3 regions of the Streptomyces sp. NPDC058284 genome follow, and region 1 is predicted to be linked to each of the others. Evidence: predicted binding sites of a transcription regulator. Region 1 holds the regulator's gene; each other region holds the start of a gene.
The links. The regulator HrcA, encoded in region 1, represses chaperone genes, less so after heat shock. The targets are predictions, from matches to a motif close to TTNGCACTCNGNNNNNCNGAGTGCNAA.
Positions count from the first base shown of each region.

Region 2: the regulator HrcA is predicted to act here: its motif matches at 2,386-2,412, upstream of groES (co-chaperone GroES).
Region 3: the regulator HrcA is predicted to act here: its motif matches at 4,090-4,116, upstream of groL (chaperonin GroEL).

Region 1 is NZ_JBHVYE010000009.1:137,448-144,813, forward strand. Features, by position in the region: gene hemW (radical SAM family heme chaperone HemW) at 1-1,231, shown strand, start outside; gene ACFVYR_RS15395 (DUF3097 domain-containing protein) at 1,528-2,349, opposite strand; gene ACFVYR_RS15400 (MBL fold metallo-hydrolase) at 2,385-3,122, opposite strand; gene hrcA (heat-inducible transcriptional repressor HrcA) at 3,322-4,338, shown strand; gene dnaJ (molecular chaperone DnaJ) at 4,339-5,478, shown strand; gene ACFVYR_RS15415 (nitronate monooxygenase) at 5,722-6,795, shown strand; gene ACFVYR_RS15420 (16S rRNA (uracil(1498)-N(3))-methyltransferase) at 6,792-7,366, shown strand, end outside.
Region 2 is NZ_JBHVYE010000038.1:8,959-16,324, reverse strand. Features, by position in the region: gene groL (chaperonin GroEL) at 166-1,794, opposite strand; gene groES (co-chaperone GroES) at 1,932-2,240, opposite strand; gene ACFVYR_RS34350 (polysaccharide deacetylase family protein) at 2,830-3,750, opposite strand; gene ACFVYR_RS34345 (methyltransferase domain-containing protein) at 3,833-5,083, shown strand; gene ACFVYR_RS34340 (RNA polymerase sigma factor) at 5,094-6,329, opposite strand; gene ACFVYR_RS34335 (YciI family protein) at 6,526-6,882, opposite strand; gene ACFVYR_RS34330 (class I SAM-dependent methyltransferase) at 7,052-7,366, shown strand, end outside.
Region 3 is NZ_JBHVYE010000047.1:15,440-22,805, reverse strand. Features, by position in the region: gene ACFVYR_RS36365 (esterase/lipase family protein) at 974-2,248, shown strand; gene groL (chaperonin GroEL) at 2,336-3,961, opposite strand; gene ACFVYR_RS36355 (cold-shock protein) at 4,281-4,484, opposite strand; gene ACFVYR_RS36350 (MoaD/ThiS family protein) at 4,904-5,179, opposite strand; gene thrC (threonine synthase) at 5,290-6,585, opposite strand; SAM riboswitch class I at 6,603-6,748, opposite strand; gene ACFVYR_RS36340 (glucosyl-3-phosphoglycerate synthase) at 6,891-7,366, shown strand, end outside.

The DNA of each region.
Region 1 (7,366 bases):
GCCTTCCGCACTGCCCGATGGTGAGCCCATGCCCGAGGACGGCGCGCTGCCCGCGTCCGCCCTGTCCGGCGCGGCCTCCCGCCCGCTCGGCTTCTACCTGCACGTTCCGTACTGCGCCACGCGCTGCGGCTACTGCGACTTCAACACCTACACCGCGACCGAGCTGCGCGGCTCCGGCGGCGTGCTCGCCTCCCGCGACAACTACGCGGAGACCCTGGCCGACGAGGTGCGGCTCGCGCGGAAGGTCCTCGGCGACGACCCGAGGCCGGTGCGGACCGTCTTCGTCGGGGGCGGTACGCCGACGCTCCTCGCCGCGGCCGATCTCGTCCGCATGCTGGGCGCCGTACGGGACGAGTTCGGCCTCGCCGACGACGCGGAGATCACGACCGAGGCCAACCCGGAGTCGGTCGACGCGGCGTACCTGAGCGAGCTGCGGGAGGGCGGGTTCAACCGGATCTCCTTCGGCATGCAGAGCGCGCGGCAGCACGTGCTGAAGGTCCTCGACCGCACGCATACGCCCGGTCGGCCCGAGGCGTGCGTGGCCGAGGCGCGGGCGGCGGGCTTCGACCACGTGAACCTCGACCTGATCTACGGCACGCCGGGGGAGTCGGACGCGGACTGGCGGGCCACGCTCGACGCGGCGATCGGCGCCGGGCCCGACCACGTCAGCGCCTACGCGCTGATCGTCGAGGAGGGCACGCAGCTGGCGCGCCGGATCCGGCGCGGCGAGGTGCCGATGACCGACGACGACGTGCACGCGGACCGCTACCTCATCGCCGACGAGGTGCTGGGCTCCGCGGGCTTCGAGTGGTACGAGGTGTCCAACTGGGCCACGTCGGAGGCCGGGCGGTGCCTGCACAACGAGCTGTACTGGCGGGGCGCCGACTGGTGGGGGGCCGGGCCGGGGGCGCACAGCCACGTGGGCGGCGTGCGGTGGTGGAACGTCAAGCATCCCGGGGCGTACGCGGGGGCGCTGGCGGGCGGCGGCTCGCCCGGCGCGGGCCGGGAGGTCCTCTCCGAGGAGGACCGCCGGGTCGAGCGGATCCTCCTGGAACTCAGGCTCCGGGACGGTTGCCCGTTGTCCCTCCTGAAGGAGGCGGGCCTGGCCGCGTCGCGCCGAGCGCTGTCGGAGGGGCTGCTGGAGGCGGGGCCGTACGGGGAGGGGCGGGCGGTACTGACGCTGCGGGGGCGGTTGCTGGCGGATGCGGTGGTGCGGGATCTGGTGGATTAGGGGTTAGTAGGGGTTGCTGTCTGCGCCGGTTGTTCGGTTGTGGGGCGGGGCCGCGGGAGTATGTGCGTACTCGCTATCCCTGCGTCGCGCTGCCCGGACAATGGGGCTATAGCGTGCTCGGTGCTCCGTTCGCACATACCCCCACGTCCCCTCCGGCCGGTTTGGCGGCTGCGGCCCGGTGGGGCGTGTCCCTGGTCCGGCCGTGCGTTGCGGGGCAAACGGATGGGTGGGTGGGATACATCCGCCGCGAAGCGGCGGGCCCGTTCGTACCGCACCCGCACCCGCACCCGCAGCGGCTAGGGCAACGTGACGAAGTCGATCAGCTCTTCCACGCGGCCCAGGAGCGCAGGCTCCAGGTCCTTGTAGCTGCGCACCGAGCCCAGGACCCGCTGCCACGCCGCCCCCGTGTTCTCCGGCCAGCCGAGCGCCCGGCAGACGCCCGTCTTCCAGTCCTGGCCCCGCGGCACCCGCGGCCACGCCGCGATACCGACCGAGGAGGGCTTCACCGCCTCCCACACGTCGATGTAGGGGTGGCCGACCACCAGCGCGTGGGCGCTGGTCACCTCCGCGGCGATGCGGGACTCCTTGGAGCCGGGGACCAGGTGGTCCACCAGGACGCCCAGGCGCGCGTCGGGGCCGGGGGCGAACTCGGCGACGATCGCGGGGAGGTCGTCGATGCCCTCCAGGTACTCGACGACGACGCCCTCGACGCGCAGGTCGTCGCCCCAGACCCGTTCCACCAGTTCGGCGTCGTGACGGCCCTCCACGTAGATGCGTCCCGCCCGGGCGACCCTGGCCCGCGCACCGGGAACGGCCACCGAACCGGACGCGGTACGTGAGGGACGTACCGGAGTGCGCGTCGCGGCCGCGGGACGGACCAGGGTGACCGGGCGGCCCTCCAGGAGGAAGCCGGCCGGCGCCAGCGGAAAGACGCGATGCTTGCCGAAGCGGTCCTCCAGGGTCACCGTCGGACCCTGCGCCGTCTTCTCGCAGCGGATCACCGCCCCGCAGAATCCGGTGCCGAGCTCCTCGACCACGAGGCCGGCGTCCGCCGCCACCTCAGGTACGGGCTTCGGCTTCTTCCAGGGGGGCGTGAGATCGGCGGAGTACTGGCGCATTCTGCCGACGATAGGAAGAACGGGCCCGCGCCGGTCTACGACACGCCGAAGCGGGCCGCCAGTGTGGCGCGCTGCGCACGGACGAATGCCGCATCCACCACTGCTCCGTGTCCCGGCACGTACACCGCGTCCTCGCCGCCGAGGTCCAGGAGCCTGTCGAGCGCCGCGGGCCAGTGCCGGGGCGCCGCGTCCCGGCCCGCCTGCGGCTCGCCCGACTCCTCGACCAGGTCGCCGCAGAAGACGACCTCCCGTCCGCCGTCGACGCCCGGCACCAGGACCACCAGGTCGTGGGCCGTGTGCCCGGGACCGACGTTCGCGAGCAGCACCCGGACCCCGCCGCCCAGGTCGAGCGTCCACTCCCCGCACACCAGATGGTGCGGCCGGACCAGGAGGTCCGCGGCCTCCGCCGCCGCGTCCGCGGCCACGCCGTGGCGTACCGCGTCCGTGCGCAGCTCCTCGCGGCCCCCGGCGAGAACCGTCTCGATGCCCACCGCCCCGTACACCTCGACGCCCGCGAAGGCCGCCGCACCGAGGACGTGGTCGAAGTGCGGATGGGTGAGCGCGAGGTGGGTGACCCGGCGGGAGCCACCGAGGATCCGGCGGGCCTGTGTCCGCAGGGCCGCGCCCTCGGCCAGACTCGACCCGGCCTCGATCATGAGGGCCGCGTCGTCGCCGACGACGAGCCCCGCCGTGCAGTCCCAGACGGGGAGGCGGCACCGCCCCACGCGCGGGGCGAGCCGCTCCCAGCCCGCCGCTTCCCATGCCGGCGTCACGTCCATACGGTGACGCTATCCCAGGGCGGGCGCGCGGGGCCGGTCAGGACGCGGGGGGTCCGCCCTTGCCGGGCCCGTACCGGTCGGCCGTACACTGACCTTTCGAAAGGCTGGCACTCGCGCGTGGTGAGTGCCAGGCGGGGGCCCGGGGGATGCCGGGGCCCGTCGTCGACGACGGAGACAGCTGGAGGTGTGCGCGATGCTCAATGAACGCAGGCTCGAAGTGCTGCGCGCCATCGTCCACGACTATGTCGGGACGGAGGAGCCGGTCGGTTCCAAGGCGCTCACGGAGCGGCACCGTCTGGGGGTCTCTCCGGCCACCGTCCGCAACGACATGGCGGCGCTGGAGGAGGAAGGGTTCATCGCCCAGCCGCACACCAGCGCCGGGCGCATCCCGACGGACAAGGGCTATCGGCTGTTCGTCGACAAGCTCGCGGGCGTCAAGCCGATGACCGCGCCCGAGCGCCGCGCCATCCAGAACTTCCTCGACGGCGCGGTCGACCTCGACGACGTGGTGGGACGGACGGTGCGGCTGCTAGCGCAGCTGACCCGGCAGGTCGCCGTGGTGCAGTACCCCTCGCTCACGCGGTCGACGGTGCGGCACGTGGAGCTGCTCTCGCTCGCTCCCGCGCGGCTGATGCTCGTCCTGATCACCGACACCGGCCGGGTCGAGCAGCGCATGATCGACTGCCCGGCCCCGTTCGGCGAGTCCGCGCTCGCGGATCTGCGGGCCCGGCTCAACAGCAGGATCGCGGGCCGTCGCTTCACCGACGTGCCGCAGCTGGTGCAGGACCTGCCCGAAGCCTTCGAGGCCGAGGACCGCGGCACCGTCTCGACGGTCCTCGCGACCCTTCTCGAAACCCTTGTCGAGGAGACCGAGGAGCGGCTGATGATCGGCGGTACCGCCAATCTCACCCGCTTCGGACATGACTTTCCCCTCACCATCCGTCCCGTCCTCGAGGCCCTTGAGGAGCAGGTCGTGCTCCTCAAGTTGCTTGGTGAGGTGCAGGATTCGGGCATGGCCGTACGGATCGGTCACGAGAACGCCCATGAGGGGCTCAGCTCTACTTCCGTGGTCTCCGTCGGCTACGGTTCGGGCAGCGAGGCAGTAGCCAAGCTCGGCGTGGTCGGACCGACCCGCATGGACTATCCGGGAACGATGGGAGCAGTACGCGCAGTGGCACGTTACGTCGGACAGATCCTGGCGGAGTCGTAAGTGGCCACGGACTACTACGCCGTACTCGGCGTGCGCCGCGACGCTTCCCAGGACGAAATCAAGAAGGCCTTCCGAAGGCTGGCCCGTGAGCTTCACCCGGACGTGAATCCGGATCCGAAGACCCAGGACCGCTTCAAGGAGATCAACGCCGCGTACGAGGTGTTGTCGGACCCGCAGAAGAAGCAGGTCTACGACCTCGGCGGCGACCCGCTGTCCCAGTCGGGCGGCGGGGCGGGCGCGGGCGGCTTCGGCGCCGGTGGCTTCGGCAACTTCTCCGACATCATGGACGCGTTCTTCGGGACGGCGTCGCAGCGCGGACCGCGCTCGCGCACGCGTCGCGGTCAGGACGCCATGATCCGCCTGGAGATCGACCTCGAAGAGGCCGCCTTCGGCACCACCAAGGACCTCCAGGTCGACACCGCCGTGGTCTGCACGACCTGCAGCGGTGAGGGCGCAGCGCCGGGGACGTCCGCCCAGACGTGTGACATGTGCCGCGGTCGCGGTGAGGTGTCGCAGGTCACGCGGTCCTTCCTCGGCCAGGTCATGACGTCGCGGCCGTGCCCGCAGTGTCAGGGCTTCGGCACGGTCGTGCCGACGCCGTGCCCCGAGTGCGCCGGTGACGGCCGCATCCGGTCGCGGCGGACGCTGACCGTGAAGATCCCCGCCGGTGTCGACAACGGCACGCGGATCCAGCTCGCGGGTGAGGGCGAGGTCGGCCCCGGCGGCGGCCCCGCCGGTGACCTGTACGTGGAGATCCACGAGCTGCCGCACGCCGTCTTCCAGCGGCGCGGCGACGACCTGCACTGCACCGTCACCATTCCGATGACGGCGGCGGCCCTCGGCACGAAGGTGCCGCTGGAGACGCTGGACGGCGTGGAGGAGATCGACATCCGGCCGGGCACGCAGTCCGGCCAGTCGGTGCCGCTGCACGGCCGTGGCATCACACATCTGCGGGGCGGCGGGCGCGGTGACCTCATCGTGCACGTAGAGGTGCTCACGCCGACGAAGCTCGACGCGGAGCAGGAGCGGGTGCTGCGGGAGCTGGCGCAGCTGCGGGGCGAGGAGCGGCCCACGGGGCAGTTCCAGCCGGGGCAGCAGGGGTTGTTCTCCCGTCTCAAGGATGCGTTCAACGGGCGGTAGCGCCTTGAGCGGTGACTTCGGCCCCCGGCGACGGTTCGTTCCGCTGCCGGGGGCTTTGTCGTCGTCCGCGGGCGCGTGGGGGCTGGTCGCGCAGTTCCCCGCGCCCCTGAAAGCAACCCGCCCCGCGCCAGCAACCACGTGCGGGCCGCGGACGCCGGCGGGACGTCGTGGGCAGACGGGGGCGCACGCGCCCGGCGCGGGGTGCGATTCGGTGCGGTGTGCGGGGCGTGGCACGATGCGTGCATGTCCTCTGCGCTGACCGATCTCTGCCGCCACCCGATCGTGCAGGCCCCCATGGCGGGCGGCGCCTCAGGGCCGCAGTTGGCCGGGGCTGTCGCCGAGGCCGGTGGGCTCGGATTCCTCGCCGCCGGGTACAAGACGGCCGACGGGATGTACCAGGAGATCAAACAGGTGCGGGGGCTGACCTCGCGGCCCTTCGGCGTCAACCTCTTCATGCCGCAGCCCGAGTACGCCGACGCGGCCGCCGTCGAGGTCTACCGCAACCAGCTCGCGGGCGAGGCGACCTGGTACGAGACGGAACTCGGCGACCCGGACAGCGGCCGCGACGACGGCTACGACGCCAAGCTCGCGATCCTCCTCGACGACCCGGTGCCGCTCGTCTCCTTCACCTTCGGCTGTCCGACCCGCGACGTCCTGGACGCCTTCGCGCGCGTCGGCACGCTGACCGTCGTCACCGTCACCACGGCCGAGGAGGCCCAGACCGCCCAGTGGGCCGGCGCCGACGCCGTGTGCGTCCAGGGCGTCGAGGCGGGCGGCCACCAGGGGACGCACAAGGACAACCCCGAGGCGGACGGCGCGGGGATCGGGCTGCTCTCGCTGATCACGCAGGTGCGCGAGACCGCGCAGATTCCGCTGATCGCCGCCGGTGGGCTTATGCGGGGCGCGCAGATCGCCGCGGTCCTCGCGGCCGGCGCGGAGGCGGCACAGCTCGGCACCGCGTTCCTCGTCACCCCCGAGTCGGGCGCGAACCCCCTGCACAAGCAGGCCATGACCAATCCGCTGTTCGTACGCACCGAGCTGACCCGGGCGTTCTCCGGGCGCCCCGCGCGCGGCCTCGTCAACCGCTTCATGCGGGAGCACGGCCCGTACGCCCCCGCCGCCTACCCGCAGGTCCACCACCTCACGAGCGGGCTGCGCAAGGCCGCGGCGAAGGCCGGTGACGCGCAGGCCATGGCGCTCTGGGCCGGGCAGGGCCACCGGCTCGCCCGGGAGCTGCCCGCGGAGCAGCTCGTGGAGGTCCTCGTCGCGGAACTGGCCGAGGCGAAGGACGCGCTGTCGGCGGGAGGCGCCGCGTGACCGCCCCCGTCTTCGTCGTCGAGGACTTCACCGAGGACCTCACCGGGGGCTTCACCGCGGGCGGCGGTGGACGCTTCGTCCTGGACGGGCCCGAGGGGCGGCACGCCGTCTCCGTGAAGCGGCTGCGCGCCGGTGAGGCCGTCGTCCTGACGGACGGCGCCGGACGGTGGGCGCGGGGCGTGGTGCGCGACACCGAGGGCAAGGACCGGCTGGTCCTCGACCTGGCAGCCGTGACCGAGGAGCCCGAGGAGACGCCCCGGATCACCGTCGTGCAGGCCCTGCCCAAGGGCGACCGCGGCGAACTGGCCGTGGAGACCATGACGGAGACCGGCGTCGACGCCGTCGTCCCGTGGGCCGCCGCGCGCTGCATCACGCAGTGGAAGGGCGACCGCGGGCTCAAGGCGCTGGCCAAGTGGCGGGCCACCGCGCGCGAGGCGGGCAAGCAGTCGCGCCGCGTCCGCTTCCCCGAGATCGCCGACGCCGCGTCCACCAAGCAGGTCGCCGCCCTCCTCGCGGACGCCGACTTCGCGGCCGTCCTGCACGAGGAGGGCAGTGAGCCGCTGGCCGCGGC
Region 2 (7,366 bases), on a different contig from region 1:
TGGAGGGGCGCAGCCCCATCAAGGGGCGCGGGGAACTGCGCGAGGACGGACCACGGTCCGCGGACGGCAACGCCACAGGCACCCGGCAGACGCCGGCAGACGCATCCCCGAAAAGGCCTGAGGCCCGGCTCCCAGTACAGGGAGCCGGGCCTCGGGCAACTCAGGTCAGTGCGAGTGACCGTGGCCGTGGCCGTGACCGGCCTCCGCCTCTTCCTCCGCCGGCTTCTCGACGACCAGGGTCTCGGTCGTCAGGAGCAGGGAGGCGATGGACGCGGCGTTCTCCAGCGCGGAGCGGGTGACCTTGACCGGGTCGATGACGCCGGCCTTGACCAGGTCGCCGTACTCGCCGGTCGCGGCGTTGAAGCCGAAGCCCTTCTCCAGCTCGGCCACCTTGGAGGTGATCACGTAGCCCTCGAGGCCGGCGTTCTCGGCGATCCAGCGCAGCGGCTCGACGGCGGCGCGGCGGACGACGGCGACACCGGTGGCCTCGTCGCCCTCCTTGCCGAGGTTGCCATCGAGGACCTTGACGGCGTGCACCAGAGCGGAGCCACCACCGGAGACGATGCCCTCCTCGACCGCGGCGCGGGTCGCGGAGATGGCGTCCTCCAGACGGTGCTTCTTCTCCTTCAGCTCCACCTCGGTGGCGGCGCCGACCTTGATGACGCACACGCCGCCGGCCAGCTTCGCGAGGCGCTCCTGGAGCTTCTCGCGGTCCCAGTCGGAGTCCGTGGCCTCGATCTCGGCCTTGATCTGGGCGACGCGGGCGTCGGCGTCGGCCTTGTTGCCGCCGCCGTCGACGATCGTGGTGTCGTCCTTGGTGATGGTGACGCGGCGGGCGGTGCCGAGCACGTCGAGGCCGACCTGGTCGAGCTTGAGGCCGACCTCTTCGGCGATGACGGTGGCGCCGGTGAGGGTGGCCATGTCGCCGAGCATCGCCTTGCGGCGGTCGCCGAAGCCGGGAGCCTTCACCGCGACGGCGTTGAAGGTGCCGCGGATCTTGTTCACGACCAGGGTCGACAGGGCCTCGCCCTCGACGTCCTCGGCGATGATCAGGAGCGGCTTCGAGGAGTTGGCCTGGATGACCTTCTCGAGCAGCGGCAGCATGTCCTGGATCGACGAGATCTTGCCCTGGTGGATCAGGATGTACGGGTCGTCGAGGACGGCCTCCATACGCTCCTGGTCGGACACCATGTACGGCGACAGGTAGCCCTTGTCGAAGGCCATGCCCTCGGTGAAGTCGAGCTCCAGGCCGAAGGTGTTGGACTCCTCGACGGTGATGACACCGTCCTTGCCGACCTTGTCCATCGCCTCGGCGATGAGCTCGCCGACCTGCGGGTCCTGGGCGGACAGACCGGCGACGGCCGCGATGTCGGCCTTGTCGTCGATCGGGCGTGCGGTGGCGAGGAGCTCCTCGGAGACGGCCTTGACGGCGGCGTCGATGCCCTTCTTCAGGGCGGCCGGGGAGGCGCCGGCGGCGACGTTGCGCAGGCCTTCCTTGACCAGGGCCTGGGCGAGCACGGTGGCGGTGGTGGTGCCGTCACCCGCGATGTCGTTGGTCTTGGTCGCCACCTCCTTCACCAGCTGGGCGCCGAGGTTCTCGTACGGGTCGTCGAGCTCGACCTCACGGGCGATGGTGACGCCGTCGTTGGTGATGGTCGGCGCGCCGAACTTCTTGTCGATGACGACGTTGCGGCCGCGGGGGCCGATCGTCACCTTGACCGTGTCGGCAAGCTTGTTGACGCCGCGCTCAAGGGCGCGACGGGCGTCCTCGTCGAACTTCAGGATCTTCGCCATGGGAGCGATTCAGCCCTCTCGAAAACTCGGGTGAACGAACTGCGCCCCTCGCCGCCCGGCAAAGAGCGGGGTGACCAGGGGCGCAACTCAAAAGCAAAATCTGCTGGTGAAGCAGGTGCAGCAGGTGAAGCGGTGAACTACTTCTCGACGATCGCGAGCACGTCGCGAGCCGAGAGGACGAGGTACTCGTCGCCGTTGTACTTCACCTCGGTGCCGCCGTACTTGCTGTACAGAACGACGTCGCCGACCTGCACGTCGAGCGGAAGGCGCTCGCCGTTCTCGAAGCGGCCCGGGCCCACGGCGAGGACAGCACCCTCCTGGGGCTTCTCCTTCGCGGTGTCCGGAATGACCAGGCCGGAGGCCGTGGTCTGCTCGGCGTCGAGCGGCTGGACCACAATGCGGTCCTCGAGCGGCTTGATGGCAACCTTGGAGCTGGCGGTCGTCACGATCCGGTCTCCCCCTTCGGAGATCTCACGGGGTTAAGAGTCTGAGTGTGGCGACCAGGTGGATCCGTCGTCGCGGGTGCCGGACCTGCCCGTCGCTGTTGGCACTCTCCAATGGGGAGTGCCAGAAGTGAGACTAGGACGGGGATTAGCACTCGGTCAAGCGGAGTGCCAATCGGCTGCGTCGGGCTTCAGTCGATGTTGGTGCCCCTGGGCGGGGCGGGCGGCGATTTTTCCCTGTCGGGGCAACGGTTCTCGGGGGCTTTGGGTTCCCCTCCCGCGACTTGTGGGCGCCCTGATTCACGTTGCTCGGCACCGGGGGCTGTGCCCACCCGTTCCGCCCAGCGGAACGCCTGCCCACAGCGGGGGGCGCCAGGGGTCGCCGTGGGGCGGGGGGCGCCAGGGGCCACTGTGGAGTGGAGGGTGCCGGGCGGGGTGGTGCGGTGGTGCGGGGGGATCTTCTGGGTTGCCTTTCTGCCCAGGCGTTCGATTGGATCCACTGATTCCGCGCAGCCCGCCAGCAGTGCGGGCGCGAGCACTCCGCACAGCAGGGCCCCGGCGAGGAGGCGGCGGCGCGCTCGCGCCCGGGGGCTCACAGGTAGTCCTCCAGCCTGGCCACCGCGTAGCCCCTGTCCGTGACGGTCTTCATGACCCGGCGGACCATGTCGGGCATGGTGCCCTCCCAGTCCTTACGCCCCCGGAAATGCGTGAGGATGATGTCGCCGGGGTGCAGGTCCTTGTCCCACTCGCGCCACTCCATGTGATCGGCGAAGCCCTCCGACGCCCACAGCGGCACCGCCTTGACGCCGCAGGACTTGGCGGCGCGCAGGGTGTCCTCGTTGTAGTTGCCGTAGGGCGGGCGGAAGAGCTCGGGGCGCTTGCCGTAGTGCTGCATGATGACGTCCTGCATGCCACAGATCTCGTGGCGCTGCTGCTCGTACGAGAGTCCGGGCAGGTAGCGGTGGTTGAGGGTGTGGTTGTTCAGGGTGACGCCGCGGTCCTGCATCTTCTTGAAGTAGCCGTAGTCCTTCTTGACGAGGTAGTCGCTGAGGAACGCGGTGTACGGAAGGTGCAGCTCGCCCATCATCCGCAGCAGCGCCGGGTCCTTCTCGGCGCCGTCGTCGATGGTCAGGAAGACGACCTTCTCCTTGGTGGGGACCGTCGTGAAGACCGGCGGCAGGCTCGACTGGCCCTTGACCTCGAAGCCCTTGCGGGTCGTGATGCGGGGCTTGGTCCTGGGCGGCGGGGGCGCGGCGAGCGGAGGCTTCGCAAGGCCCCAGCGCTTGGCCGCCGCGACCCGGGCGATCTGGACGGCGGCGAGTTTGCGGGCGTAGGAGTCGAGGGCGCGGGCGGGCGGGGCGTCGAGCGGCTGCTGGCCGGGTGCGGGCTCCACGCCGTCGCCCGCGGACGCGCAGCCCGACGCGATCGCCGAGGCGGTCAGGACGGCCACCGCGGCGCGCACCCGGTTCTTCCGTCTTCTGGCGTATTTTTCTTTTTGTCTTACCAGTTGCATGGCGCCGGATCCTCGCAGCTCAAGGTCGTGTCGGGGCTCCGACACCGCCACCGGCCGCGCACCATCCACCGACTGGCCCACAATGGGGCGGGTGAACGACCCGAACACGCCGAGCGGCCACGCGACCGACCTCGACGACCCCCTCGCCGCCTTCGCCGCCCTCCGCACCGAGGAGGGCCGGGCCCTGCTCGACGAGGTGCGGGACGTCGAGCCCGCGCAGGAGCTCGCCGTGGCGACGCGGCTGCGCCGCGAGCACCCCGCCGCCCTGGTCTCCGCGGCGCTGGCCCAGGCCCGGCTGCGGCAGCGGGCCGCGGCGAAGTTCGGCGCCGGGGACGCGGCCCGGATGTTCTTCACGCCGAACGGCGTCGAGCAGTCGACCCGCTCCTCCGTCGCCACGTACCGCGCCGAGCGCTTCAAGGCCCTCGGCGTGCGTTCGCTCGCCGACCTGTGCTGCGGCATCGGCGGCGACGCCCTCGCTCTCGCGCGGGCCGGCATCTCCGTCCTCGCCGTCGACCGCGCTCCGCTGACCTGCGCGGTCGCCCGCGCCAACGCGGAGGCCCTGGGGCTCGACGGGCTGATCGAGGTCCGCGAGGCCGATGTCACCGAGGTGGACACCTCGGCGTACGACGCGGTGTTCGTGGACCCGGCGCGGCGCTCCTCGGGGCGCGGCCGCATCTTCGACCCCGAGGCCTATTCACCGCCCCTGTCCTGGGCCGTCGGAGCGGCACTCAGGGCGCCGCGCGCCGCGCTGAAGATCGCCCCCGGCATCCCGCACGAGGCGGTCCCCGCCGAGGCCGCGGCCGAGTGGATCTCGGACGGCGGCGACGTGAAGGAGGCCGTGCTGTGGTTCGGCACGAAGGCCCCCTCCTCGCACCGCGCGACGCTCCTGCCCGGCGGCGCCTCCCTGTGGTCCTCGCTGGCGACGATGCTGCCCGACCCCGGCGTACGACCCGTCGGGCGCTACCTCTACGAGCCGGACGGCGCCGTCATCCGCGCGCACCTGGTCGCCGAGGTGGCCGCCCGGGTCGACGGCGGCCTGATCGACGAGACCATCGCGTACGTCACCTCCGACACCCTGCACGAGACCCCGTACGCCACCGCCTACGAGATCACCGACCAACTCCCCTTCAGCGTGAAGAAGTTGAAGGCGGTGCTGCGGGAGCGCGGGGTCGGCATCCTCACCGTGAAGAAGCGCGGCTCCGCCGTCGAGCCGGAGGAGCTGCGGCGCAAGGTGAAGCCGCAGGGGAAGAACGCCGCGACCGTCTTCCTGACCCGGGTGGCGGGCGCGCCGACGATGCTGATCGGGCACCCCGCTCCGGGCGTGCGGCCCTGACAGGGCCGGCTCAGAGCCGGCAGGAAGCCGCCCGCGCGAGGAGCAGCTCCCGTTCCCGCTCGTTGCGCGCAAGCGACGCCGCCCGCTCGAACTCCGCGCAGGCCTCGGCCGGCCTGCCGAGCCGCTCCAGGAGGTCGCCGCGGACGCTGGGTAGCAAGTGGTAGTCCTTCAGCGCCGGTTCGGCGGTGAGCGCGTCGACGAGCGAGAGGCCCGGCTCGGGCCCCTGCGCCATCGAGACCGCGACCGCGCGGTTCAGCTCGACGACCGGGGAGGGGGTGCGGGCGGCGAGCAGGCCGTAGAGCACGGCGATCTGCTGCCAGTCGGTCTCCGCGTACGTGTGCGCCTGGGCGTGGCAGGCGGCGATCGCGGCCTGGAGGGCGTACGGGCCGAGCGCCCGGGAGGAGTCCGCCGCGTCGTGGGCCCGTGCCAGGGCCGCGTAACCGCGCCGGATCAGCATCCGGTTCCAGCGGGCCCTGTTCTGGTCCTTCAGCAGCACCGCCTCGCCGGAGGGGCCCGTGCGTGCCGCGGAGCGCGACGCCTGCAGCTCCAGGAGCGCGGCGAGGCCGTGCACTTCGGACTCCTTCGGCATGAGGCCCGTGAGCACCCGTGCCAGGCGCAGGGCGTCCTCGCACAGCGCCGGGCGCAGCCAGTCGTCGCCCGCTGTGGCCGCGTACCCCTCGTTGAAGATGAGGTAGATGACTTCGAGGACCGAGTGGAGGCGGGTCGCGCGCTCCGGGCCGCTCGGGACCTCGAAGGCGATGTCCTTGGTGGCGAGGATGCGCTTGGCCCGCACGATGCGCTGTGCGACGGCCGATTCGGCGGCGAGCACGGCGCGGGCGACCTCCCCGGTGGTCAGGCCGCCGAGCAGCCGGAGCGTGAGCGCCACCCGGGCCTCGGCGGAGAGCAGCGGGTGACAGGCGGTGAAGATGAGGCGGAGCAGGTCGTCGTCGATGTCGTCGGGGTCGTCGATGTCGTCGGGGGCGGCGGGCTCGGCCACCCGCGCCTGGGTGGTCTCCAGGTCGCGGCCGACCTCCGCCAGCTTCGCTGCGTAGCGCTCGCGGCGGCGTACGAGATCGATGGCGCGGTGTTTGGCGGTGGCCATGAGCCAGGCGCCCGGGTTGTCGGGGACGCCCTGCTCGGGCCACTGTTCGAGGGCGGCCACGAGGGCGTCCTGCGCCAGTTCCTCGGCGATGCCGACGTCTCGTACGATCCGCGTGACACCGGCGATGATGCGCGGCGACTCCATGCGGAAGACGGTCTCGACGGTGTGGCGGGGCTGCCGCTCCGGCGATGTGCGGCGGGGGTGCTCCGGCGGATGGCTCACGGCCACCCATCAGAACACCCCCGCGCACCCCCCGCAAAGGCTGGGACCCGCCGACCTGGACCGGTCGGATCCGAACGAAATCCGAACGACAGACGCTGGCCAGGACGCAACGGGCGGACTAGCCCTCCTCGATCTCCCTGACCTCCGCCGTGACCGTCCAGTAGTCCTCGTGGGTCTTCAGGAAGCGCTTGGTCCACTCGACCGCCTCGGCCATGTCCTTGGCCTGACAGATCGAGTAGCCGCCGACGACCTCCTTGGTCTCGGTGAACGGCCCGTCGGTGACGGACAGCTCGCCCTTGTCCCAGGTCACCCGGGAACCCTCCGAGGTCGGCCGCAGGCCCGCGGTGTCGAGCAGCACCCCGGCCTTCGTGATCTCTTCGAGCAGCGCGCCCATGCGCTCCTGCAGCTCGGGGCTCGGGCCGCCCTCGGGGGCGTTGTTCTCGTCGATACGGATCATCGTCAGGTAGCGCGGCATCGCGGTCTCCCATCGGGTGGTGGCGGGGCTTCTCCTCGCCTCTCACCCCTGCGTCGAACGGGAGACGCCCGTTTCGACATCGTCGCCGAGATTTCTCGAAGTTTCTTCTCCGCGCAGGTCACAGGCGGGTGCTTCCGGTGCTCCGAGGGGCTGTGCCAGGCTCGTCCGCATGCCCTTCGACCACAACGACCACTACCATCGCCTCCTGTTACGGAGCCTGCCGCCGCACGGCCGCACCGCTCTCGACGTCGGCTGCGGCACCGGTCGCTTCGCCCGCCGTCTCGCGGCGCGCGGTTACGAGGTCGACGGCGTCGATCCCTCGGCCGCGGTGGTCGCGGAGGCCGAGGCCCTCGGTGGAGGGCCCCGCTACCGTCGGGCGGACGTGACCGGGGAGGAGCTTCCCGGGGGCCACTACGACGTCATCACCTGCCTGGCGAGCCTGCACCACATGCCGTTCACCACCCTCACGCGCCTGCGCGACGCC
Region 3 (7,366 bases), on a different contig from region 1:
GCCCGTCTCGGATACGCGACCTATCGCCCGGGGGGGCGGCATCAACTTTCGCCAAGTTGCGAAGCAGTCCGCTGCGCGCCCCCCTGTCACGCCCTGCGCGCTGTCTCATGCGCCTCGGCAGACTCCCATCCGAGGCGGCGCATTGGGAGTGAAGAGGGGGCGCGCGGCGAATCCATTCGCAACTTTCCCAAAGTAGGTGCCCCGGCGGAGCGGCAGGCGACCGCCCGGCGATGAATGGTCTGACCGAGCGCGACCCTGGCGCCCGCCCACGATGGGCCGGTCCGCACCCGGCAGCGATGGCTGATGACCCGAGCGGCGACGCCGGCCGGGGCAGCCGCGCCATGACCGTAGCGTGCGCTCGCGTTGGGCCGGGCCGCACCCGGCAGCGAGAGGGAATGACCCATCCCACACCCCCCGGCGGCCCCACCCCTGGGCGTCCGGGTCACAGTCAACGTGCGGTGGAGGGACGGGAGTCAAGGGTGGCCCGAAGGGACATCGGCGCAGCCGACGCGCAGCGCAGCGGAGCGCCCTTTACTGCCGGCCCGGAACCGCCACACTCCGCAAAACCCCGGACGCCCCCGCCCACCGAAAAAGGCGCCGGCCCACCAAAGACGCCGCCCAAGGCCCACCCCCCGGCCCCCTCCACTTCACGACATAGTTCCCCCGGTTCAAGGCGGGCCTCGCGAGAGACAAGGACGCCAGGTTGGCCGACGCGCCAGCACCCGTAGCGCCCGCACCCGCCAACAGCCCCCGCACACCCCTGGCCAGGCCGCCGAACCCCAATCGCCCCACCCGTAAACGGCCGAACCCGCCCTGTCCGAAAGGACCCCCGCGCCCGTCCGAATCGGGGACTCCCCCTACCCGGCGACTACCGCACGTACCAAAGATGGCACCGCACGTAACCGGGGCACGACCACGCATGCCCCTACCCGCACGCGTACGCCATCGAAGCGCACAACCGGAGGGGACCCTCATGAGCAAGCCCACCGATCCCAACGCGTCGAACGAACCGCACGAGCCCGCCGACCCGCAGATCGCCGAAGCCTTCGGGGTCGCCGCCCGCATCACCCTGGCCCCCGGCCCGAGGGAGGCCAGGGAGGCCCCCGCGGCCGCGCCGGAGCCGGATGACGAGTGGACGCTGCCGAACGGCAGGGCCTGGGTGTACCTGGCCGACCCCGCCCAGGGGCTGACCCGCCCCGTCATCCTCGGCGACGGGTTCAACAGCGGGCCCAGTGAGCTGGACTTCTCGTGGGAGATCCTGGAGCGCGGCCCGTACCCGTTCGTCAGCGAGCTGCGCCGACGCGGCTACGACGTCGTCCTGCTCGGCTTCGACGAGCGCAGCGCGTCCATCCTGGAGAACGCGCAGGTCGCACGGTCCGCCATCTTCGAGGCGATCGCGCGGCGCCGGGGCGACCGGCCGCTGACGGTCGGTGGGTTCAGCATGGGCGGTCTCGTCACGCGGTACGCGCTCGCCAAGATGGAGCACGACGGCGAGAACCACCAGACGGCCCTCTACTTCTCGTACGACAGCCCGCACCGCGGCGCCTGGATCCCCATCGCGCTGCAGTCGTTCGCGCACTACATCCGGCGTCTCAACGCGGCGTTCTCGAACCAGATGAACAGCCCGGCCGCCCGCCAGCTCCTGTGCCGGCACATCGCCGAGTGGGACGACACCCCGGAGACGGACAAGGAGCGGGTGGAGTTCCTCGCCGAGCTGGACCGCGTCGGCGGCTGGCCCCGGCAGCCCCACACGATCGGCGTCGCCAACGGCGTGCGCACGGGCGAGGGCAACGGCATCCGCGGCGGCGAGAAGGCGTTCCGCGGCAAGGGCCTCGCCATCACCGGCACCCGCCTGCACACGCAGTCCGCGGGCGAGAACCAACTCGTCGCGCAACTGCGGGTGGTGACCCTGCGCAAGCCGCAGATCCGCACCTCCGGCCTGCCCGAGACGGACGGCGCCCCCGGCGGCACCCTGGAGGGCTTCGGCATCCTCGCCGACGAGCTGAACAAGATCCCGGCGATCATCGGGTTCGGCTCCGAGGCGGACATCCGCGAACACTGCTTCGTGCCCGTGGTCAGCGCGATCGCCCTGCGCGACATCGACACCCACGAGAAGCTGTACTCCCCGGTCACCGCCTCCGCCGAGGAGGAGAGCGAGCTGGACGAATTCCTCTGCGCGTCGCGGAACGAGCCGCACACCCTGGTGACGGAAGAACTCTGCACCTGGATCCTGGACCGTCTGCCGTAGGAGCGGGAAACGCCCGAGGGCGGCACCCCTTCGTGAGAAGGAGTGCCGCCCTCGGTACGTGAAGGACAGTGATCAACCAGAGGTCGATCAGAAGTCCATGTCACCGCCCGGCATGCCGCCGCCGGCCGGGGCAGCGCCCGCCTTCTCCGGCTTGTCGGCGATGACGGCCTCGGTGGTGAGGAACAGCGCGGCGATGGAGGCGGCGTTCTGCAGGGCAGAGCGCGTCACCTTCGCCGGGTCGAGGATGCCCTCGGCGATCATGTCGACGTACTCACCGGTCGCGGCGTTCAGGCCGTGGCCGACGGTCAGGTTGCGCACCTTCTCGACGACGACGCCACCCTCGAGACCGCCGTTGACGGCGATCTGCTTGAGCGGGGCCTCCAGGGCGAGCTTCACGGCGTTGGCGCCGGTCGCCTCGTCACCCTGCAGGTCCAGCTTCTCGAAGACCGAAGTGGCCTGGAGGAGGGCGACGCCACCACCGGCGACGATGCCCTCTTCGACGGCCGCCTTCGCGTTGCGGACGGCGTCCTCGATGCGGTGCTTGCGCTCCTTGAGCTCGACCTCGGTCGCGGCACCGGCCTTGATGACCGCAACACCGCCGGCGAGCTTCGCCAGGCGCTCCTGCAGCTTCTCGCGGTCGTAGTCGCTGTCCGAGTTCTCGATCTCGGCGCGGATCTGGTTGACGCGCCCCTGGACCTGGTCGCTCTCACCGGAGCCGTCGACGATGGTCGTCTCGTCCTTGGTGATGACGACCTTGCGGGCGCGGCCGAGCAGGTCGAGACCGGCGTTCTCCAGCTTGAGGCCGACCTCCTCGGAGATGACGGTGCCACCGGTGAGGATGGCGATGTCGCCGAGCATGGCCTTGCGGCGGTCACCGAAGCCCGGGGCCTTGACGGCGACGGACTTGAAGGTGCCACGGATCTTGTTGACGACCAGGGTCGACAGGGCCTCGCCCTCGACGTCCTCGGCGATGATCAGCAGCGGCTTGCCGGACTGCATGACCTTCTCGAGGAGCGGAAGGAGGTCCTTCACGTTCGAGATCTTGGAGTTGACGATCAGGATGTACGGGTCGTCGAGCGACGCCTCCATACGCTCCATGTCGGTGGCGAAGTACGCCGAGATGTAGCCCTTGTCGAAGCGCATGCCCTCGGTGAGCTCAAGCTCCAGACCGAAGGTCTGCGACTCCTCGACGGTGATGACGCCTTCCTTGCCGACCTTGTCCATCGCCTCGGCGATGAGCTCGCCGATCTGGGTGTCGGCGGCGGAGATGGAGGCCGTCGAAGCGATCTGCTCCTTGGTCTCCACGTCCTTGGCCTGCTCGAGCAGGGCGCCGGAGACAGCCTCGACGGCCTTCTCGATGCCTCGCTTGAGGGCCATCGGGTTGGCGCCGGCGGCCACGTTGCGCAGACCCTCGCGCACCAGGGCCTGGGCCAGGACGGTCGCGGTCGTCGTGCCGTCACCGGCGACGTCGTCCGTCTTCTTCGCGACCTCCTTGACCAGCTCGGCGCCGATCTTCTCGTACGGGTCCTCGAGCTCGATCTCCTTGGCGATGGAAACACCATCGTTGGTGATCGTGGGGGCGCCCCACTTCTTCTCGAGGACGACGTTGCGACCCTTGGGGCCCAGGGTCACCTTGACGGCGTCGGCGAGCTGGTTCATGCCGCGCTCGAGGCCGCGCCGTGCCTCCTCGTCGAACGCGATGATCTTGGCCATGTGAAGTGGTCCTCCCGGACGGGGTGGAAACGCAAACGGATCGTGCCCGCGCCCGCGACGGACGGCCTGCGTGCCGTGTGGTTCCTTGCCCCACGCGGCTCGCGGGCCTCGCTGACCCGACCCAAGTTCTGTCACTCTCACTCGTAGAGTGCTAAGCCCAATGATTAGCACTCGACCCCTGCGAGTGCAAGCGCCTCTCAAGGATCCCCGCCCCGCCGCCGGGCGCGCGCCGGGCGCGCCCCGCACACACGAGGGGCCCGTACCCCTGTCGGGATACGAGCCCCTCGCGATGCTTGCTTCGGTGGTCGGTCGCGCCGAGCTAGACGGCGAGCTTGACCATGTCCGCCTGCGGACCCTTCTGGCCCTGCGAGATCTCGAACTCGACTCGCTGACCTTCTTCAAGGGTGCGGTACCCGTCCATCTGGATCGCGCTGTAGTGGACGAAAACATCCGCACCACCGTCGACCGCGATGAAGCCGTACCCCTTCTCCGCGTTGAACCACTTGACGGTGCCCTGAGCCATGCCTAACTCCCCTATTACTGGCCCTTGCACAGGACCGCACTTCGCGGACCCGGGTCAGACCTCACCCCCCAATGCCTGGGGGTGTGCGCCGGAACGCGTCGACCGCCGCTGAATGTATCTGTCCAACTGCCGTCTGCAACAGGTCAATCGGACGAGAATTCTGGGCACGCCCGAACGGTAATATGCGGAGAATTCGCCAGGATTCAGGGCAAGTCGGGCCGTACGAAAGCCGCATAAGGTTCACATGGGCAGCGCTCTTTGGCTACTTCTTGTCGGCCCGGGCCGACTTCGTATATGCACACGGCATTAACGGCGAAGCACTCTTCCCAACTGTACCGCGCTCAACCATGCAGAATTGCCCCCTCCGTTTCTCGGCGGAGAGGGCAATTCGGGTTACGCAGGCTTCTTGCGGAAAAGGATCAGCCGCCGGCGACGGCCGGAATGATCGAGACGCCCGCGCCGTCCGGGGTGGCCGTCTCCAGGCCCTGTTCGAAGCGGACGTCGTCGTCGTTGACGTACACGTTCACGAAGCGGCGCAGCTTGCCCTGGTCGTCCAGGACGCGGGCCGCGATGCCGCTGTGGTTCTTCTCCAGATCGGCGATGACCTCCCCGAGATTCGCCCCCTCGGCGGCAACCTCGGCCTGCCCGCCGGTGTAGGTACGAAGGATGGTGGGGATACGGACGTTGACGCTCATGGGTTCACCTCAGAAGTACGGGGGCGGGGCGCCCCTGGAAGGGGCGCGGGGAACTGCGCGAGGACGGACCACGACCGGCGGTCGACGACGCCGATCAGGCCCTACGGCGACTAGCCGGCGAGCCCCGCGGAGCGAAACGCCTCAAGGCTCGGCTTGATCGTGGCGGTGGCCTGCGACGTATCGGCGACCGCGTCAAGCGTCTTGAGGCCATCACCCGTGTTGAGGACCACCGTGGTCAGCGAGGGATCGATGAGGCCCGCCTCGATAAGCTTCTTCGTGACGCCCACCGTCACCCCGCCCGCGGTCTCCGCGAAGATCCCTTCCGTGCGGGCGAGAAGCTTGATCGCGTCGACGACCTGCTCGTCGTTCACGTCCTCCACCGCCCCGCCCGTGCGGCGCGCGATGTCCAGGACGTACGGCCCGTCGGCGGGGTTGCCGATGGCGAGCGACTTGGCGATGGTGTTCGGCTTCTGGGGGCGTACGACATCGTGGCCCGCCTTGAACGCCGCCGACACCGGCGAACAGCCCTCCGCCTGGGCACCGAAGATCTTGTACGGCTTGTCGGCGACGAGGCCGAGCGCGATGAGCTCCTTGAGCCCCTTGTCGATCTTCGTGAGCTGCGATCCCGACGCGATCGGGATGACGAGCTGGTCGGGCAGCTCCCAGCCGAGCTGCTCGCAGATCTCGTACGCGAGGGTCTTGGAACCCTCGCCGTAGTACGGCCGCAGGTTGACGTTGACGAAGCCCCAGCCCTCGCCCAGCGGGTCGCCGATGAGCTCGGAGCAGAAGCGGTTGACGTCGTCGTAGTTGCCCTCGATGCCGACGAGCTCACCGCCGTAGACCGCGGCCATGACGACCTTGCCCTGCTCCAGGTCGTGCGGGATGAAGACGCAGGAGCGGAAGCCGGCGCGGGCTGCGGCGGCGCCGACGGCGCCCGCGAGGTTGCCGGTGGAGGAGCAGGAGAGGGTGGTGAAGCCGAAGGCGCGCGCCGCTTCGAGGGCCTGGGCCACGACGCGGTCCTTGAAGGAGTGCGTGGGGTTGCCGGAGTCGTCCTTGACGAACAACTTGCCCTGCTGGACGCCGAGTTCGGCGGCGAGGTTGTCGGCCTTGACGAGCTTGGTCCAGCCGGGGTTCAGGTTCGGCTTGTCGGCCACGTCGGCGGGGACGGGGAGGAGCGGGGCGTAGCGCCAGATGTTGGCGGGGCCGGCCTCGATCCGCTTGCGCAGGGCTTCCGGGTCGCCGAGGGGCAGGTCGTACGCGACTTCGAGGGGGCCGAAACACTCGACGCAGGCGAAGATCGGACCGAGCGGGAACCTGGTGCCGCATTCCCGGCAGGAGAGGCCCGAGGCGGGACCGAGGTCTACGGGAGAGGTGGTGCTTTCGGTGGCGACGGTCTGCACAGCCATGGAGGCGAGGCCCTTTCTCCTCATCTTCCTCGCGACGCACTTCGCCGCGAGACGGAATTGGCACCTTCCCTAGCCGGGAGCCTCGCGACGATGACGTACGAGACCGACTGGATGGTTGCCGGGGCTTCAACGGGCCGTATCCCTCTGCCCCTCTGGATGAGCGGTATTCGATTGTTGATCTCAACGCCGTGGTGACCCCGACATGCGATGGTCTCCGGCGTTGTTCAAGACTGTAACCGAAGCCCCGGACCCTTGAGATAGTCGTCCGAACCGCGAGATGGATCACATATGGGAGGACCGCGACCGTGCTGGAAGAGGCCGAGCACTGGCTGAGCAGGCGTTCCTGGTCCGTCGCCGATCGCCCGCTGGACCTTCTGACCGCCGCCAAACGTGCCTCGGGCACCTCGGTGAGTGTCGTGCTGCCCGCGCTCGACGAGGAGGGGACGGTCGGCGAGATCGTCGCCGAGATCCGCCGCGCCCTGATGGAGCGGGCCCCGCTGGTCGACGAGCTCGTGGTGATCGACTCCGGCTCGACGGACCGTACGGCCGAGGTCGCGGCGGCGGCGGGCGCCAAGGTCGTGCACCGCGACGAGATCCTGCCGCGTGTCGCGGCCGTACCCGGCAAGGGCGAGGTGCTGTGGCGCTCGCTGCTCGTGACGAGCGGGGACGTCGTCGCGTTCGTCGACGCGGATCTGCGGGAGTTCTCCGCGGACTTCGTCTCGGGGATAGTGGGCCCGCTGCTCACCGACCCCGACGTGGCCTTCGTGAAGGCGATGTACGA